DNA from 3 places in the Pantoea sp. CFCC18177 genome. Region 2 is predicted to be linked to each of the others. Evidence: predicted binding sites of a transcription regulator. Region 2 holds the regulator's gene; each other region holds the start of a gene.
The links. The regulator ArgR, encoded in region 2, controls arginine synthesis, uptake and breakdown. The targets are predictions, from matches to a motif close to ANTGAATAAAAATACANT.

Region 1: a site for ArgR is predicted at 2,507-2,524, ahead of argF (ornithine carbamoyltransferase). Genes of this name have one in related genera too.
Region 3: a site for ArgR is predicted at 3,665-3,682, ahead of argC (N-acetyl-gamma-glutamyl-phosphate reductase). Genes of this name have one in related genera too.

What each region holds. Positions count from the first base shown of each region.
Region 1 covers NZ_JBNBPL010000007.1:145,982-152,434, reverse strand. Annotated here, with positions in the region: gene ACPUC8_RS09650 (valine--tRNA ligase) at 1-533, shown strand, start outside; gene ACPUC8_RS09645 (GNAT family N-acetyltransferase) at 597-1,103, shown strand; gene miaE (tRNA isopentenyl-2-thiomethyl-A-37 hydroxylase MiaE) at 1,141-1,902, opposite strand; gene rraB (ribonuclease E inhibitor RraB) at 1,963-2,385, opposite strand; gene argF (ornithine carbamoyltransferase) at 2,549-3,556, shown strand; gene pyrB (aspartate carbamoyltransferase) at 3,791-4,726, shown strand; gene pyrI (aspartate carbamoyltransferase regulatory subunit) at 4,737-5,201, shown strand; gene ridA (2-iminobutanoate/2-iminopropanoate deaminase) at 5,405-5,791, shown strand; gene ACPUC8_RS09610 (beta-N-acetylhexosaminidase) at 5,850-6,453, opposite strand, start outside.
Region 2 covers NZ_JBNBPL010000009.1:21,089-27,541, reverse strand. Annotated here, with positions in the region: gene mscM (miniconductance mechanosensitive channel MscM) at 1-2,413, shown strand, start outside; gene mdh (malate dehydrogenase) at 2,460-3,395, opposite strand; gene argR (transcriptional regulator ArgR) at 3,816-4,286, shown strand; gene yhcN (peroxide/acid stress response protein YhcN) at 4,777-5,040, shown strand; gene ACPUC8_RS11225 (YdgH/BhsA/McbA-like domain containing protein) at 5,132-5,398, shown strand; gene yhcN (peroxide/acid stress response protein YhcN) at 5,503-5,769, shown strand; gene ACPUC8_RS11215 (barstar family protein) at 5,828-6,097, opposite strand; gene ACPUC8_RS11210 (NAD-dependent succinate-semialdehyde dehydrogenase) at 6,112-6,453, opposite strand, start outside.
Region 3 covers NZ_JBNBPL010000016.1:106,423-112,875, forward strand. Annotated here, with positions in the region: gene ppc (phosphoenolpyruvate carboxylase) at 1-2,223, opposite strand, end outside; gene argE (acetylornithine deacetylase) at 2,470-3,618, opposite strand; gene argC (N-acetyl-gamma-glutamyl-phosphate reductase) at 3,788-4,792, shown strand; gene argB (acetylglutamate kinase) at 4,808-5,581, shown strand; gene ACPUC8_RS16880 (argininosuccinate synthase) at 5,597-6,453, shown strand, end outside.

The DNA of each region.
Region 1 (6,453 bases), on a different contig from region 2:
CCATCATGCTGCAGGCCTTCCCGCAGTTTGATGCGGCGAAAGAAGATGCCGAGGCGAAAGCCGATATCGAGTGGATGAAGCAGTCGATTGTCGCGGTGCGTAACATCCGTGCTGAGATGAACATTTCTCCAGGCAAACCGCTGGATGTGCTGCTGCGTGATTGCTCTCCTGCGGCACAGCGTCGCGTGGAAGAGAACCGCAACTTCCTGTCTCGTCTGGCGCGTCTGGCCAGCCTGGAGATTCTGCCTGCGGGTGAGAAAGGGCCACTTTCAGTCACTAAGATTGTAGAAGGCGCTGAGTTGCTGATCCCCATGGCGGATCTGGTGAACAAAGAAGCGGAGCTGGAGCGTCTGGCGAAAGAGCTGACCAAGCTGGATGTCGAGATTGAGAAGATCCAGGTCAAGCTGGCGAACGAAGGCTTTGTTGCTCGTGCACCGGAAGCGGTGGTGGCGAAAGAGCGCGATCGCATCGTTGAGCTGGAGCAATCAAAAGCAAAACTGATTGAACAGCAGGGCGTGATTGCGGCATTGTAAGCACATCAGTCCAATTGCTAAATCATAGCCGGGCACTGCCCGGCTTTTTTACCCCGGAAGAGAATGATGACCACCGCTACGCCACTGAATTTGCAGGTGCGCCCGATTACTGCGGCCGATAACCCTCTCATTGCGCAAGTGATCCGTGATGTGTCAGCCGAATTCGGCCTTACGGCAGATAAAGGCTACACCGTTTCGGATCCCAACCTCGATCGGCTGTTCGAACTCTACAGTGAAGCCAATAGCGCGTACTGGATCGTCGAGCATGACGGGGTGGTGGTTGGCGGCGGCGGTGTGGCACCGCTGGCGTGCAGCGCGCCGGATATCTGCGAATTGCAGAAGATGTACTTCCTGCCGCAGGTGCGCGGTTTAGGTCTGGCGCGTGGGCTCGCGCTGCGTGCCATGGACTATGCGCGTCAACAGGGCTTTCGCCGCTGCTATCTGGAAACCACCGGCAGCCTGACGCGAGCGATTAAGCTCTACGAGTCGCTGGGATTCGAGTTGATTGATAACGCCATGGGCTGCACTGGCCACGGTGACTGCGAAGTACGGATGCTGAAGGTACTGTGATGCAGACATGAGGGCGATTCTCGCCCTCACCCCAACCTTAAAACGCTGGCACACCACTGTGAAAACGCAATTCGCCATCAGGCTCGCTGATCAAACGCGCCTCAGCCTCACCAAAAGTCTGCACGCGTGGGGCAATATCCTTAACAGAGATCTGTTCCGCCAGCTTCAGGTAATCCTGATAGTGGCGTGCTTCAGAACGCAGCAGCGAGATGTAGAATTTCTGCAGCTGATCATCAAGATACGGCGCCAGGCTGGCAAAACGTTCACAGGAACGCGCTTCGATATACGCGCCGCAAATCAACTTATCCACCAGCGCATCGGGTTCATAGGTGCTGATTTCGCGAATCAATCCTTTGGCGTATCGGCTGGCGGTGGTTTTGCGGTATGGCAAACCGCGTGACTGCATAATCTCCCAGACCTGATAAAAATGATGCAGCTCTTCTTTGATCAACAGCACCATCATCTCGACTAAGTCATCCGCCCACGGCAGTTCGTTACGCACAATGATGCTTTTGGTCAGATTCTTATGCGCATTGATAAAGTTGCTGTCCGGCTCATCGCGATAAATGAAATCTTCATAAGGTTTGAGCCACGCCAGAATGGCATCGCCACTCGGCTTATCGGCCACATACTTACGAATAATAAACACCGCAGTTTGTGCCGCCTTAAGCTCACACACCATGTGATCGGTGAGCAGCAGCGTCAGGTTTTCCGGTTTGCGCGCCTCATCAATCCACGCTTGTGGCGTGCGGCAATGCAGAAAATTATGAATGGGTTCTAACAGGGGAGCGTAGTTCATCGGCGTTCTTTATGCTGGCGGGAGAAGTCAATCAGGGCGGCAGCTGCCGCCCATTAAGGCTTAGTGACGCACACCGTCGTCTTCTTCGTCGTCGATGAAATCACCGTCGTCATCTTCATCTTCGGCGTCTGGATCTTCAAAGTAGGTGCCCCAACCGTCGTAATCGACGTTGAATTTACCCGCCAGATTCACCAGCTGCTCAACCTGCGCATCAATCAGTTCGGCTTTCAGCGCCCCTTCGCTCAGGATGTCCACGCACATCACGGTGCCGCCCTCTTCCAACTCCAGCTCTTCCGGTTCGCTGACCTCAAAGCCCAGTTTGAAAGCTTCCACCGCCACTTTTTCCAGTGAGTCGAAGTTGTTGCAGGAGAGGTGATGCTCGATAGTGTAAAGCGCATCCGGATCGCTGCCGTCCTCCAGCAACTCTTCAATGATCAGGCGGGTTTCTTCGCGCTGTTCTTCCAGCAATGCTTCGTATGCCATGGGCGTGTCCTCAAAATGTTCGGCGTGAATGCAATTATTTTCCCACACTGCCTCGCGCGCCACTACACAAAACAGAAAGTTTCTTAACGCCGGGGTTGAAAATGAATATTCATACGGTTAGATTGAATTTTAATTCATTATTGATCCACATCTGGAGCGCTGTATGAGTCAGCTGTATTCGAGACACTTCCTGAGATTGCTGGATTTCACCCCAGCTGAAATCGCCAACCTGCTCAATCTCGCAGGTGAATTAAAACACGCAAAGAAAAATGCCACTGAAACCCAGTACCTGAAAGGCAAGAATATCGCGCTCATCTTCGAAAAAGACTCGACCCGTACACGATGCTCTTTCGAAGTTGCCGCATACGATCAGGGCGCTAACGTGACTTACCTCGGCCCAAGCGGCAGCCAGATTGGCCATAAAGAATCGATGAAAGACACCGCGCGCGTATTGGGCCGTATGTATGACGGTATCCAGTATCGTGGCTTCGGTCAGGAACTGGTCGAAACCCTGGCAGAGTTTGCCGGTGTCCCTGTGTGGAACGGTTTGACCACCGAATTCCACCCTACGCAGTTGCTGGCCGATTTACTCACCATGCAAGAGCACTTACCGGGTAAACCGCTCAGCGAGATGACGCTGGTGTACGTGGGTGACGCGCGCAATAACATGGGCAACAGCATGCTGGAAGCTGCTGCACTGGTTGGGCTGGATCTGCGTCTGGTGGCACCAAAAGGCTGCTGGCCGGAAGAGCAACTGGTGGAACAGTGCCGCGTGGCGGCGCAGCAAACCGGTGGCAAAATCACGCTGACCGAAGACATTGCCGAAGGCGTGCAAGGTGCGGATTTCATCTACACTGATGTTTGGGTGTCGATGGGCGAAGCCAAATCGGTGTGGGAAGAGCGTATTGCGCTGCTGCGCCCGTATCAGGTGAACAGTGCGATGCTGGCGCTTACCGGCAATCCACAGGTGAAATTTCTGCACTGCCTGCCTGCCTTCCATGATGACCAAACCACCTTGGGCCGTCAGATGGCAGAGCAGTATGGCCTGAATGATGGCATGGAAGTGAGCAACGAGGTGTTTGAGTCAACGCACAGTATCGTGTTCGATCAGGCCGAAAACCGCATGCACACCATCAAAGCGGTGATGGTGGCAACGCTGGGTAAGCCGTAAAAGCAAACGTTTACCCCGTGCGCGATTTCTGCTTGATGCAAATCAGTGAATGCGTATAATGCGCCACAATTTGCCGGAGGAAACATGCAACAGCGCAGCGTACAATTTGCCGCTCTACCCCGCCTGACCACAGGCGATGCACCTGTTTCTTTCCGTCATTCATTGATCGTAAAAAAAGCCCCTTAAGCAGGGGCTTTTTTTTGTCCGCAATCCGGCAGCGCAGAGGAGAACGCTATGGCCAACCCGCTATATCGCAAGCACATTATTTCTATTAACGACCTCAATCGCGATGAGCTGGAGCTGGTGTTACACACCGCCGCTCAGTTGAAGGCGCATCCCCAGCCGGAACTGCTGAAGCACAATGTGATTGCCAGCTGTTTCTTTGAAGCCTCCACCCGTACGCGACTCTCATTCGAGACGGCGATGCATCGTTTAGGCGCATCAGTGGTGGGCTTCGCCGATGGCAGCAACACCTCGCTAGGTAAGAAAGGTGAAACCCTGGCAGACACCATTTCCGTGATCAGTACTTATGTGGATGCGATTGTGATGCGTCATCCACAGGAAGGTGCAGCACGACTGGCCACCGAGTTCTCCAGCGGCATCCCGATTCTGAATGCCGGAGACGGCGCGAACCAGCATCCAACACAAACATTGTTGGATCTGTTCACCATCCGCGAAACCCAGAGCCGCCTCGACAATCTGAATGTGGCCATGGTCGGTGACCTGAAATATGGTCGCACCGTGCACTCGCTGACGCAGGCGCTGGCCAAGTTCACTGGCAACCGTTTTTACTTTATCGCTCCCGATGCACTGGCGATGCCGTCTTACATCACTGACATGCTGGATGAACAGAACATTGTGTGGTCGCGCCATGACAGCATTGAAGAAGTGATGCCAGAACTGGATATTCTCTACATGACGCGCGTGCAGAAAGAGCGCCTCGATCCTTCCGAGTACGCCAACGTGAAGGCGCAGTTCATTCTGCGCGCCACGGATTTAGTCGGTGCCCGCGATAACATGAAGGTGCTGCACCCATTGCCACGTATTGATGAGATCACCACTGATGTCGACAGCACGCCGCACGCCTGGTATTTCCAGCAGGCGGGCAACGGCATCTTCGCCCGCCAGGCCTTGTTAGCACTGGTACTTAATAGCGAACTGGCCCTGTAAGGAGAAACCGATGACTCACGATAATAAATTGCAGGTTGAAGCCATCAAACGCGGCACGGTGATTGACCATATTCCCGCGCAGGTCGGTTTTAAATTACTGTCACTGTTCCGTCTGACCGAAACCGATCAACGCATCACCATTGGCCTGAATCTCCCTTCTGGCGAAATGGGCCGCAAGGATCTGATTAAGATCGAGAACACCTTCCTGACCGACGATCAGATCAACCAGCTGGCAGTATACGCACCACTCGCCACGGTGAATCGCATCGACGATTACGAAGTGGTGGCCAAGATCGCCCCTACGCTGCCGGATCGCATTGAGCGCGTGCTCACCTGTCCGAACAGCAACTGCATCAGCCGCAGTGAACCGGTATTCAGCAGTTTTGCGGTGAAGCAGCGTGATGATGATGTGCACCTGAAGTGCAAATACTGCGAGAAAGAGTTCGCGCGCCACGTGGTTCTCGGCCACTGGTAATCACTCGTGTCGCCTCTATACCTAAAATTATTCGAGGTTCAGGAAGGCGGCAAGTGCATGAATCCTCAGGAGATTACTGAAATCGGTGACTGAGGTGAATGCACGTAGCCAACGCACCTGCAACTCGAAGTATGAAGGGTATATAATGGGGCGATCATTTTCGTGATTGGCAGGTGTCAATCGCACACTTTCAAGGAGAAACAATGTCTCGCGAAATCAGCACTGAAAAAGCACCCGCAGCAATTGGCCCTTATGTGCAGGGCGTGGATCTTGGCAGCATGATCATCACTTCAGGCCAAATTCCAGTGGATCCGGCGACCGGGGCCGTGGCGGATGATGTCTCTGCGCAGGCGCGTCAGTCGCTGGAGAATGTGAAGGCGATTGTTGAAGCCGCTGGCCTGAAAGTGGGCGACATTGTCAAAACCACCGTGTTCGTGAAAGACCTGAATGACTTCGCCACCGTAAATGCCACTTATGAAGCCTTTTTCACTGAGCACAACGCCAGCTTCCCAGCGCGTTCATGCGTAGAAGTGGCGCGTCTGCCAAAAGATGTGAAGATTGAAATCGAGGCGATTGCGGTTCGCCGTTGATTTAAAACATCGCGCAATAAACTGCGCCGCTACAACATAAACGTAGCGGCGCGATCGGTTATTTAGACGCTCGCAACAACTTCTCCAGCGGACGAACCAGCGCCAACACCGTCTCATCCTGCACCTGTGCAGCGGCATCCAGTTTGGTATGCATGTCGGCCACTTCACTGGCGCCGTACGCCTGATTGCGCTGCATCGCATTGACCAAATCCAGCCCCATCCGGCTCAGTTGCGCCACTTGCTGTGCCTGCTGCTGCAACGGCTTAAGCTGGTAATTCGCTAAAATCAGCGGCATCACCGCATCGCTGTTGTTTTGCCAACGCTGTAGCTGCTGGCGAATGGCGTTAGCAGCGGCGTGATCCTCTCGGTTGGCAATCAGCGCATCCACCTGTTTATCCAGCAAGCGCACCGGCTCGCTTTCGGCTGGCAGCACATCCGCCAGGCGATTGAGCGGCTCAAAGTAATCATAATGCCCTGCCTGGAACTTCAGATGCTGGCGCGTGTAGTACTGTGCCGGTTCCAGCACTTCCGCCAGCACGCGCAGCGGTGTAATGTCGCTGGTATTCGCCAGACGCATCATCTGCACTTCCGCCTGCTGATGCTGCTGAAGCCCCACCGACACCGTGCCCCAACGATCCACCGCGCTCAGGCGCTGATACATA
Region 2 (6,453 bases):
GCAATCACAGTGGCTGGGAGCCTCAAATCTGCTCGGTGAAGCGTTGCGCGCCCAGGTTGCGCGGCTGCCGGATATGCCAAAATCGCAGCAAATTGACAGCGAAATGGGCCAGTTGCGCGTTCAGCGCCTGCACTATGAAGATTTGCTTGAGCGGCAGAAAGATCTGCGTAAAGAGAAACAGGACGATGGCACACCCTTTACCAGCGAGCAACGCCGCATCCTTGATGCGCAGCTGAAAACGCAACGTGAACTGCTCAACTCGCTGATCTCTGGCTGCGATACGCTGATTCTTGAAATCACCAAACTCAAAGTCTCCAATACGCAGCTTCAGGATGCGCTGGGGGAAGTGAGAGAAGCCACGCATCGCTATCTTTTCTGGACCGCCGATGTCAGCGCCATTGACCTAAAATACCCGATTGAGGTGGCGCGCGATTTAACACGTCTACTGTCGCTGGATACCTTAGGGCAACTTGGCAAAGCGATGGCCATGATGTTTACCAGTAAAGAAACGGTGATGCCAATCATCTGCGCCGTGTTACTGGTCGGCTTTAGTATCAGCTCTCGCCGTCATTACAATGACTTTATGGCGCGTTCTGCCATCCGCGTGGGCAAGGTGACGCAAGACCGCTTTAGCCTGACGTTACGCACGGTGTTCTGGTCAATCCTGGTTGCCGTGCCGGTTCCGGTGCTGTGGGCCGCGCTGGGCTTTGGTTTACAGCATGCATGGCCTTACCCGTTTGCGGTGGCGATTGGTGATGGAATTACCGCCACCCTGCCCCTGCTGTGGGCCTTTATGATCAGTAAGGCTTTCGCCCGCCACGATGGGCTGTTTGTGGTGCATTTCCGCTGGCCACAAGCGCGTGTCGCACGAGCAATGCGCTACTACTCACTTACCGTTGGTTTGATCGTGCCGCTAATCATGCTGCTGATTGCCTTCGCCAATCTCGATGATCCGCAGTTCTCCGCGACGCTCGGCCGCCTGTGCTTTATCCTGATATGCGGTGCCTTGAGTATTGTCACGGTCAGCCTTAAACGCTCAGGTATTCCGCTTTATCTGGATAAAGAGGGCAACGGCGACAACTTCATCAACCGTATTTTATGGAACCTGATGATCGCCATTCCTCTGGTGGCGGCACTGGCTTCCTGCATTGGCTATCTGGCGACCGCGCAGGCGCTGCTGGCGCGTCTTGAAACCTCGGTGGGTATCTGGTTCTTCCTGCTGGTGATTTATCACATCATTCGCCGCTGGATGCTGATTCAGCGTCGCCGCATCGCCTTTGATCGTGCGCGTCAACGCCGTGCTGACATGCTGGCCAATCGCGCGCGCAGCGAAGAAGAGAAAGAGCAGCAGGCACCGGCTAATGCTGACACCATTGAGATAGATGAACCCAGTCTGGATTTGGATGAGATCAGCGCGCAGTCTCTGCGCCTGGTGCGATCGATCCTTACTTTAATTGCGCTGGTGTCCGTGATTGTGCTGTGGTCGGAAATCCATTCCGCCTTTAGCTTCCTCGACAACATTCCGCTGTGGGATGTGAGCACCACCATACAAGGCGTGGAGAGCGTTCAGCCGATCACACTGGGCTCCGTGTTGATTGCCATTTTGATATTCATCATCACGACGCAGCTGGTACGCAATATGCCCGCGCTGCTGGAGCTGGCGCTGTTACAGCATCTCAGCCTGACGCCTGGCACCGGTTATGCGATAACCACGCTCACCAAGTATGCGCTGATGCTGATTGGCGGCTTAATTGGTTTCTCCATCATTGGCGTGGAGTGGGCGAAGCTACAGTGGTTGGTGGCGGCCTTAGGTCTGGGGTTAGGTTTTGGTATGCAGGAAATCTTCGCCAACTTTATCTCCGGCTTGATCATCCTGTTTGAAAAACCGATCCGTATTGGTGATACCGTGACGATTCGCGATTTAACCGGCAGCATTACCCGCATTAATACGCGCGCCACCACCATCACCGACTGGGATCGTAAAGAGATTATTGTGCCGAATAAGGCCTTCATCACGGAGCAGTTCGTCAACTGGTCGCTGTCAGACTCCGTGACACGTGTGGTGCTGACCATCCCTGCCCCGGCTCACGTCAACAGTGATGAAGTCACCAATATCCTCAAGCAGGCCGCCGAACGCTGTACCTACGTACTGGATATGCCCGCGCCAGATGTGTTCCTGGTTGACCTACAGCAGGGTATTCAGCTGTTCGAACTGCGTGTGCACGCGGCCGAAATGGGGCACCGTATGCCGCTGCGCCATGAGTTGCACCAGCTGATTCTGCGCGGTTTTGAGGAGCATGGTATCGAGATGCCGTTCCCACCATTCCAGGTACGCATGGAGACGCTGGGGCGCAAAACGCCTGCCAGTAATGGCTCGCCTTCAAGCCAGACTTTCAAATCAGGTGGCTTATAAATGAAAACGCCCGGCAAGTGCCGGGCGTTGTTTTATCGACTGAACGTCACTTCACAAATTCTACGCCTTGCGCGATATCTTTCTTCAACGTCTCCAGCATCCCATTGAGCGCCTGTTGCTCAAACGCACTTAATGGCCCCAGCGGACGACGCTCAACAATGCCGTTTTTCCCCAACAGCAGCGGCTGTGAGAAGAAGCGCGCGTACTCGCCATCACCCTCAACATAGGCGCACTCGACCACGTTAGCTTCGCCCTGCAGGGCGCGAATCAATGAAAGACCAAAGCGCGCTGCCGCTTGCCCCATCGACAAGGTTGCCGATCCGCCACCGGCTTTGGCTTCGACCACTTCAGTACCCGCATTCTGAATGCGTTTGGTCAGGTCAGCCACTTCCTGGTCGCTGAAGCTGATACCTTTAACTTGCGACAGCAGTGGCAGAATGGTGACGCCAGAATGCCCCCCCACTACCGGCACTTCGATCTCGGTTGGCTGTTTGCCTTTCAACGCAGCAACAAATGTATTAGCGCGGATGATGTCGAGCGTCGACACGCCAAACAAGCGGTTCTTGTCATATACGCCAGCTTTTTTCAACACCTCAGCGGCAATTGCCACGGTGGTGTTCACCGGGTTGGTGATCACGCCAATCAGCGCTTTCGGTGCGGTACTGGCCACCTGCTCGATCAGATTGCGTACGATCCCGGCGTTGACGTTAAACAAATCAGCGCGATCCATACCGGGTTTACGTGCCACGCCAGCAGAAATCAGCACCACATCGGCACCATGCAGCGCGGGCGTCGCATCTTCGCCACTGAACCCTTCTACTTTTACCGCCGTCGGAATATGGCTGAGATCCACCGCGACACCCGGCGTCACCGGAGCGATGTCGTAAAGTGAGAGAGAGGAACCTGCGGGTAATTGAGTTTTGAGCAGCAGCGCTAGCGCCTGGCCGATACCACCAGCTGCACCGAGAACGGCAACTTTCATCCTGAACTCCTTATTAAGGTGGGGCAGAGATATGCCGAAAATCCATCAGGTTACGAGTTTAATCAACTTCTCAGGCGATAGCGACACACCTGTCGCGCATTAACCTACGCCGCAATCGGCTCCCGAGACATCTCCACTTCAGAAGTCGCCTGAATGATACAATCGCAGCCAGAAAACTATGGACGGCAATGATCATCGATATTGTTGTTACCACTTCAATACTATAACAACATTGCAACCTTCGCTTTGCGCGTCACCCCGCGATTTTGGCGCAACACAAATCTCTGGTATGATGCCGCTCCCGCAGAATTATGCGGCGATTCTCTCATCACGCTTATTGCATAAAAATTCATCTAAATGCATAATAATTTATCTGCTGTAGGCCTGTTGCCTGCCGCACCCCTCTTTTATTGGTAGCTTATGCGAAATCCATCAAAACAAGACGACCTGATCAAAGCCTTCAAGGCCTTATTAAAGGAAGAGAAATTTAGTTCTCAAGGTGAGATCGTACAGGCGCTGCAGGAAGACGGCTTCGAAAATATCAATCAGTCAAAAGTTTCTCGTATGCTGACTAAGTTTGGCGCAGTGCGCACCCGCAATGCCAAAATGGAAATGGTATATTGCCTGCCCGCTGAACTGGGCGTGCCGACCACCACCAGCCCACTGAAGAATTTGGTGCTGGATATCGATTACAACGATGCGCTGGTGGTGATCCACACCAGCCCGGGTGCTGCGCAGCTAATAGCGCGTCTGCTGGATTCACTCGGCAAAGCGGAAGGGATCCTCGGGACTATCGCCGGTGATGACACCATCTTTATTACCCCCGCACGCGCTTTCTCCGTAAAACAGTTGCACGACGCTGTGCTGGTTTTATTCGAACAAGAGTTATAAAACCCTGCTGTAGACCGGCAGCTCACCTGCTGGTCATCCCCCTTTGTTTTCCCCCTGTCCCGCCCCGCTTGTTACAAATCCTTTTGTAAATAATGAGTTAACCTTAGATCCTCGTGTTCTGTAGCCAGAGTAATATTGGTACGACCTTTTCCCCTGCTTAACTATATGCGCTATTTTACACTGCTTTACATATCGTGCTCAGCCGTTATAGCTCCTTAATTCGTACCAGCCAGCGATATCAACCACGTTCTTTCGCACAAAAAGATAATTTGATGCAGATCATTGTTTTTACGAATAAATAACCGTCAATGGTTAAGATCCAGGCGTTTTTTATAACCATGAGTTCTAAAAAAGCGTCATAAGGATAAAGAATAACAACCAAACATTATTAGCCAGATATTAATTTCATGAGTGATTAGATCTATACTTCTTTTCGTGATGCAAATCACACGAAAGAAAAAGATAAAAATAGACGACGAGGAAAAATATCATGAACGTTAAAACTACTATCGCAACCCTGAGCATTCTATCTGCCCTGTCATTTGGTGCTTTTGCAGCGGATTCTATCAATGCTCAACAAGCGGCTAACCTGCAACCCGCTGGCACCATTAGCGTAAGCGGCGTGGGTGGTTCTCCGATGGACATCCATGAGCAACTGAACGCTAAAGCCGATCAGGAAGGCGCAAAAGCCTACCGCGTGATCGAAGCGAATACTGGCGACAGCTATCACGCCACCGCTGAGCTTTACAAATAAGTTTGCTGAATCAAGACGCAGTGTGAACGGCGACCCGTTTGAGACGCATTTGCCTCTCAGGTTGCCAAACCAAATTTCAGGAGAGTGAATCATGAAAACCAAATTAGCTATCGCAGTTCTGGGTCTGGCTTCTGTTCTGTCTTTCGGTGCCAGTGCCGCCAGTCTGGTTTCTAACGAACAAGCTGAACAGCTGCAATCGTTAAACCAAACCATCAGTGTTAGCGGTGTTGACGGCGACCAGGCGAATGTTCGCCAGGAACTGTCACAAAAAGCCGATGCTCAGGGTGCCAGCCACTATCGCATCATTGAGAGCAACCGTGGTGACACCTACCACGTCACTGCTGAACTGTATAAATAAGTATTAATCGAACGTCAGGCGCCTTCGCGGCGCCAGACAATTGATCGACGACCCGCCACACCCACTTTTGCCGCAGGTTGTTGATTGACACGAGGAGAAAAATTATGAAAATCAAAACAACCATCGCAGCCGCTAGCCTTCTTTCCCTGTTTGCCTTTGGTGCTTCTGCAGCACAACTGGTGACCGATGAGCAGGCGCAAAATCTGCAACCTACCGGCAGCACCGTGACCATCAGTGGTACAGGTGGATCACCTATGGATTACCGTGCCCAGCTTTCACAGAAAGCCGATGAGCAAGGTGCCAGCGCTTACAAAGTGATTGAAGCGAAAACCGGCGACAGCTATCACCTGACCGCTGAGCTGTATAAATAATTCCTCGTCAATTCTGACGAACCCTTTGGCCCCGCTCGCCGGGGCCCTTTTTAGTTGATCACGTCACATTAAAGCGGAGCTGGCCCTCCAGCTCCTCTTCTGCTTCATCGAACAATAGAATCAATGCGCCATATCGGCGTTTCTGCCCTTTTCCCAGATTCACAAACTCAATCTCCAGTGGCAATGGCATATGCTCACCCATGATCGCATCCCAAAGATCGTCAAGATCGCTGACGGCACGATCGACCAGCGCGAAGCGATCGCTGAACTGGCGATAGAAATGGGCTTGATCGACGATTTCGTCGAAATCAAAACGCTCGGTTCTCATTGTGTTGCCCTCTTCTAGGCAAGCCCGCCAAGGTGCAGCGCTTTCACCTCAAGGTACTCCTCCATCCCCAGTACGGACCCTTCACGACCTAATCCAGACGCTTTCACGCCGCCAAAGGGAGCCAGTTCGGTGGACACGGCACATTCGTTAATCCCAATCATCCCGGCTTCCAACGCCGCCGACACGCGAAATACCCGCTGCAGGTTTTGCGTATAGAAATAGGCTGCCAGTCCATAATCGGTATGATTGGCGCGTTGAATCACATCGGCTTCATCGTCGAAACGGAAACAGGCCGCCACCGGGCCAAACGTCTCTTCCTGTGCCAGCTTCATGCCTTCGTGAGCATCGCCTATCAC
Region 3 (6,453 bases), on a different contig from region 2:
CGCTTTCTGCAGCGCGGCACCCGCACCGAGCCAGGCCGGCAGCATCAGGCGGTTCTGCGTCCAGGCAAAAATCCACGGAATGGCACGCAGTGACTCCACGCCACCGGTTGGACGACGCTTCGCCGGACGCGAGCCGAGCGGCAGTTTGCCCAGTTCCTGTTCCGGTGTTGCGGAACGGAAATACGGCACGAAGTCAGGATTTTCACGCACATAGCCACGGTACATCGCGCAGGAGTGCGCTGACAGACCGTTCATGATCTCCTTCCACTCACGCTTTGGTTCTGGCGGCGGCATCAGGTTGGCTTCCAGAATCGCACCGGTATACAGCGACAGACTAGCGATGGTGACTTCTGGCAAACCGTACTTGAAGCGAATCATCTCGCCCTGTTCAGTCACGCGCAGGCCACCTTTCAGGCTGCCCGGCGGTTGCGACAGCAGTGCTGCATGGGCAGGTGCGCCGCCACGGCCGATGGAACCACCGCGTCCGTGGAACAGCGTCAGCGTGATGCCGGCCTTCTCACAGGTTTTGATCAGCGCGTCTTGTGCTTCATATTGTGCCCAGCTGGCGGCCATCACGCCGGCATCTTTTGCCGAGTCGGAATAACCAATCATCACCATCTGTTTGCCGTTGATGAAGCCGCGATACCAGTCGATGTTCAGCAACTGCGTCATCACGTCATTGGCGTTGTTCAGGTCATCAAGGGTTTCAAACAGCGGCGCAACCGGCATCGCATAAGGAATGCCCGCTTCTTTCAGCAGCAGATGCACGGCCAGCACATCTGACGGCGTTTTTGCCATGGAAATCACGTAGGAAGCGATCGATCCTTCTGGCGCATCGGCCACCACTTTACAGGTGTCCAGCACTTCACGCGTGTTGTCGCTTGGCTCCCACTGGTGTGGCAGCAGCGGACGTTTGGAATTCAGTTCACGGATCAGGAACGCCTGCTTGTCGGCTTCTGACCAGCTTTCATAATCACCCAGACCAAGGTAGCGCGTTACTTCAGCAATCGCCTCAGTATGACGGGTGCTCTCCTGGCGAATATCAATGCGCACTAGCGGTACGCCAAAGCATTTCACGCGGCGCAACGTATCCAGCAGTTGGCCATTGGCAATGATGCCCATACCGCACTGTTGCAGCGATTGATAGATAGCGAACAGCGGTTGCCACAGCTGATCGTTGTTCACCAGCAAATCAGCCGGACGCGGCAGGCGTTCACCTTTCAGACGACGCCCCAGATACGCTTGGGTGGTCATCAGCTGGCCACGGATGCGCTTGAGGATCATGCGATACGGTTCCAGCGCTTCGGGATCGCCGCACAGCTCACGCACTTCATCGCTGCATTCAGACATCGACAGCTCAGAGATCAGCACACCCACATCGCGCAGGAACAGATCGGCGGCTTTCCATCGGCTCAGTTGCATCGCATGACGGGTGATCGGCGCAGTAACGTTGGGGTTGCCATCGCGGTCGCCACCCATCCATGAGGTGAATTTAATTGGGACGAAGTCCACTGGCAGCTTGATGCCAAAAGTCTCTTCGACTTGTTCATTCAGCTCACGCAGGAAAGCCGGCACGCCTTGCCACAGGCTGTTTTCCACCACCGCAAAGCCCCATTTGGCTTCGTCAATCGGGGTAGGGCGATATTTACGGATTTCATCCGTATGCCAGGCTTGCGCGACCAGTTGGCGCAAGCGACGCATCACCTGCGTGCGCTCATAATCGGAGATGTCGCTGTGATCGAGTTGCTGCAAGCAGCTATTCACTTCACCCAGCATGTGAATCAAGGTGCGACGTGTGATTTCGGTTGGGTGCGCAGTTAACACCAGCTCCAGCGACAGCGATTCAATCGCCTGACGGATCGCCGCTTCACTCAGGTCGCCCTGCTGTTTCAGATGTTCAAAGGTTTTTTTCAGCAGCTCAGGGTTATTCGCCCCCTCGCCGCTGCGGGAAATGGTCTGATACTGTTCAGCCACGTTGGTCAGGTTCAGGAACTGGCTAAAGGCACGCGCGACGGGCAGCAGCTCGTCGTTAGAGAGGTTTTGCAGCGTGTTCAGCAATTCCTTACGATCGGTGTCATTTCCAGCGCGGGATGATTTAGAGAGCTTGCGGATGGTCTCCACACGTTCGAGGATGTTCTCTCCCAGTGCATCCTTTATCGTATCCCCGAGCAGTTTGCCGAGCATACTGACATTACTTCGCATTGCGGAATATTGTTCGTTCATTTGACCCTGACACCCTCATCGTCTTAAAAGTACCCTTACACCCAACGGGCATAACATCGTCTTTTATCTAGCCACGGTTCTTCCTGTACGTCAATTGACTTAAATTGACGATAATTCGCTGCTAACTACCGGAAATTCATAGAATTAAATTGAGAGGAAGCGAGATAAGTTATTCTTATTATTAAATCCCGAACAATGACCGGGCAATTTGCTGTTTTAACAGTGAATTGCCCCATCTATTGTTAATCAGTGGCAAAAATGCTGTACAACCTGCGTGATAAGCGCATGAGTTGGCTTAATAAATGCGGTATCAATAAATTCATCTGGCTGATGGGCCTGATTGATCGATCCTGGGCCTAAAACCAATGTTGGGCATAACAACTGGATAAAAGGCGCTTCAGTGCAATAGTTCACCACTTCAGTCGGCACACCCAGCAGTTTCTCAACCACTTTCACCAGTTCATGATCGGCAGGGCATTCGTAGCCCGGGATCGGCGGGTGCAATTCGCCTACGGTTAAACGTCCTGGCCAGCGTTCGCTAACCGGTGCCAGGGCTTCATTCAGCAGGCCGTCAAGATCGCTCAGGGTTAAGCCCGGCAGCGGACGAATATCCATATGTAATTCGCAGCAGGCGCAAATTCGGTTGGCGGCGTCACCCCCGTGAATGTGACCAAAGTTCATGGTCGGGTAGGGGATAGCGAAGCCGTCGTGGTTATAACGCGTTTTCAGCGTGTTACGCAGCTGCATCAACTGGGTAATGGACTCATGCATCAGTTCGATGGCGTTGACACCGCGCGCGGGATCGCTGGAGTGGCCTGACTGGCCCTGAATACGAATCACATTCGACAGGTGACCTTTGTGAGCACGTACCGGTTTTAGCGAGGTTGGTTCACCAATAATGGCGCAGTCCGGACGCAGCTGGGTGGATTCCGAAAAATACTTCGCACCGGCCATGGTGGTTTCTTCATCGGCGGTCGCAAGGATGTACAGCGGCTTGCTCAGTTTAGTCACGTCAACGTCACGCAACGCATCCAGAATAAAGGCAAAGAAGCCTTTCATATCCGCCGTACCCAAGCCGTATAACTTGTTGTCGTGTTCAGTCAAGGTAAAGGGATCGCGCGTCCAGCGGCCATCATCGTAAGGAACGGTGTCCGTGTGACCCGCCAGCAGCAGGCCGCCCGCACCTAATCCGCTGCGTGCCAGCATGTTGAATTTATGGCGCGTACCCGGTACCGGTTGTACTTCGACACTGAAGCCCAGATCGCGGAACCAACCTGCCAGTAAATTGATTAAAGTTTCATTGCTCTGATCGATGGCGCTGTCGGTCGCGCTGATCGATGGTGTGGCAATCAACTGGCGGTAGAGTTCGATAAAAGGTGGTAATTTTGTCTTCACTGTTGACGGTCCTTGGGTTAGGATGTATCAATATTCATGCATTAATAGTGAATAAAAATACAATAACGTCGTCTGCATGTGAAGAGAGAAATCTTCTGCAAACGGCATCGTGGGCAACGGGGCAAGGCCGCGACCCGGAATGTGTGACTGTAATAAGGTATACAGCCTGATGTTGAATACGCTGATCGTTGGTGCCAGTGGTTATGCTGGCGTAGAGCTTGCCACTTACCTGAATCGCCATCCGCATATGAACATAACCGCTTTGGCGGTTTCAGCGCAAAGCCCGGATGCCGGAAAATTACTGTCGGACCTGCATCCGCAGCTGAAAGGCATTGTGGATTTGCCACTGCAGCCGTTGAGTGATGCCTCAGAATGGGCCGATAAAGTCGATGTGGTGTTCCTTTGCACCGCCCATGAAGTCAGCCACGATCTGGCACCAGGTTTTCTTAAAGCCGGTTGCGTAGTGTTCGATCTTTCCGGTGCGTTCCGCGTCAACGACGAAGCTTTCTATACTCAATATTATGGTTTCAGCCATCAGCATCAGGAGTGGCTGGACAAAGCGGTCTATGGCCTGGCGGAATGGCAGCACGACAAAATTAAAGATGCACAGTTGGTCGCCGTGCCGGGTTGCTACCCAACGGCGGCTCAGCTGTCATTGAAACCGCTGGTTGAAGCGGGCCTGCTTAACGATGCACAGTGGCCAGTGATCAATGCCACCAGCGGCGTAAGCGGTGCAGGGCGTAAAGCCAATGTTGGCACCAGCTTCTGTGAAGTGAGCCTGCAACCCTATGGGCTGTTTAACCACCGTCATCACCCTGAAATCGTTGCGCATTTGGGAACGCCAGTGATCTTCACGCCGCATCTGGGCAGCTTCCCGCGTGGTATTTTATCCACCACCACCTGCCGTCTGAAAGCCGGTGTGACGCAACAAGATGTCGCCGATGCTTTCCACAAGGCCTATCACGACAAACCGCTGGTGCGCGTGTATGACAAAGGCGTGCCTGCGCTGAAAGGGGTGGTCGGTTTGCCGTTCTGCGATATCGGTTTTGCCATGCAAGGCGAGCACCTGATTGTGGTGGCGGCGGAAGATAACCTGCTGAAAGGTGCCTCTTCGCAGGCGGTTCAGTGTTTGAACATTCGTTTCGGCTTCCCCGAAACGCTGTCACTGATTTAACGGACGGAAACTGCAATGAATCCATTGATCATTAAACTGGGTGGCGTGTTGCTGGATAGCGAAGAAGCGCTGGCCCGTCTGTTTGATGCCCTGCTGGCGTATCGTAATGAATATCAGCGTCCGCTGATCATTGTGCACGGTGGCGGTTGCCTGGTTGACGAGCTGATGAAGAAGCTCGCCCTGCCAGTGAAAAAGAAGAACGGATTGCGCGTGACGCCAGCCGATCAGATTGACATTATTACCGGTGCCCTGGCCGGTACTGCCAACAAAACGCTGTTAGCGTGGGCAAAGAAATACGGCATTGGCGCAGTGGGCTTATGCCTCGGCGATGCTGGCCTGGTGAATGTGGCGCAGTTCGACGAAGAGCTCGGTCACGTGGGCAATGCCACGCCTGGCAATCCTGCGCTGGTGAATACCTTATTAACTGCAGGCTACATGCCAGTGATCAGTTCAATTGGTATCACTGATGGCGGTGACTTGATGAACGTCAATGCTGACCAGGCGGCGACGGCGCTGGCGGCAACTATCGGTGCTGATTTGGTTCTGTTGTCTGACGTGAGCGGTATTCTCGATGGCAAAGGTCAGCGCATCGAAGAGATGACAGCAGAGAAAGCAGAGCAGTTGATTGCTCAAGGCATTATTACTGATGGCATGATCGTGAAAGTGAACGCGGCGCTCGACGCAGCGCGTACGCTGGGTCGCCCGGTTGATATTGCTAGCTGGCGTCATGCTGAACAGCTGCCAACCCTTTTCAACGGCGTGTCGATTGGCACCCGGATTCTCGCATAATCAAGGATTTAAGACATGAGCACGCAAAAGATTAAGAAAATCGTTCTGGCCTATTCCGGCGGTCTGGATACTTCAGCCATCATTCCATGGTTGAAAGAGAATTACGGCGATTGTGAAGTGGTGGCATTCGTGGCCAACATTGGTCAGGACCCAGCCGATCTGGAAGGCGTTGAGAAGAAAGCGCTGCAGTCTGGTGCTTCTGAATGCCACGTAGCTGACCTGCGTGAAGAGTTCATCAGCGAATACGTTTATCCTGTGCTGCAGACTGGCGCACTGTACGAAGGCACCTACCTGCTGGGTACCTCAATGGCACGTCCTATCATCGCTAAAGCGCAGGTTGAGCTGGCGCTGAAAGTCGGCGCAGACGCGCTGTGCCACGGTGCGACCGGTAAAGGTAACGATCAGGTGCGTTTCGAAACCACCTACACCGCACTGGCACCACAGCTGAAAGTGGTTGCGCCATGGCGTGAGTGGGACCTGCGTTCACGTGAAGCCCTGTTGGATTACCTGAAAGTACGCAACATCCCAACTACCGCTTCGCTGGAAAAAATCTACAGCCGTGACGAGAACGCATGGCACATCTCCACCGAAGGCGGCGTACTGGAAAGCCCAGCGAACGCACCGAACAAAGATTGCTGGGTATGGACCGTTGATCCACTGGAAGCGCCAGACCAGCCAGAGAACGTGACCGTCACCGTTGAGAAAGGCCGTGTGGTTGCCGTAAACGGTGAGAAGCTGAGTCCGTTCCAGTGCCTGGAAAAACTGAATGTGCTGGGCGCGAAGCACGGCGTGGGCCGTATTGATATCGTGGAAAACCGCCTGGTGGGTATTAAGTCTCGCGGCTGCTATGAAACCCCTGGCGGCACCATCAT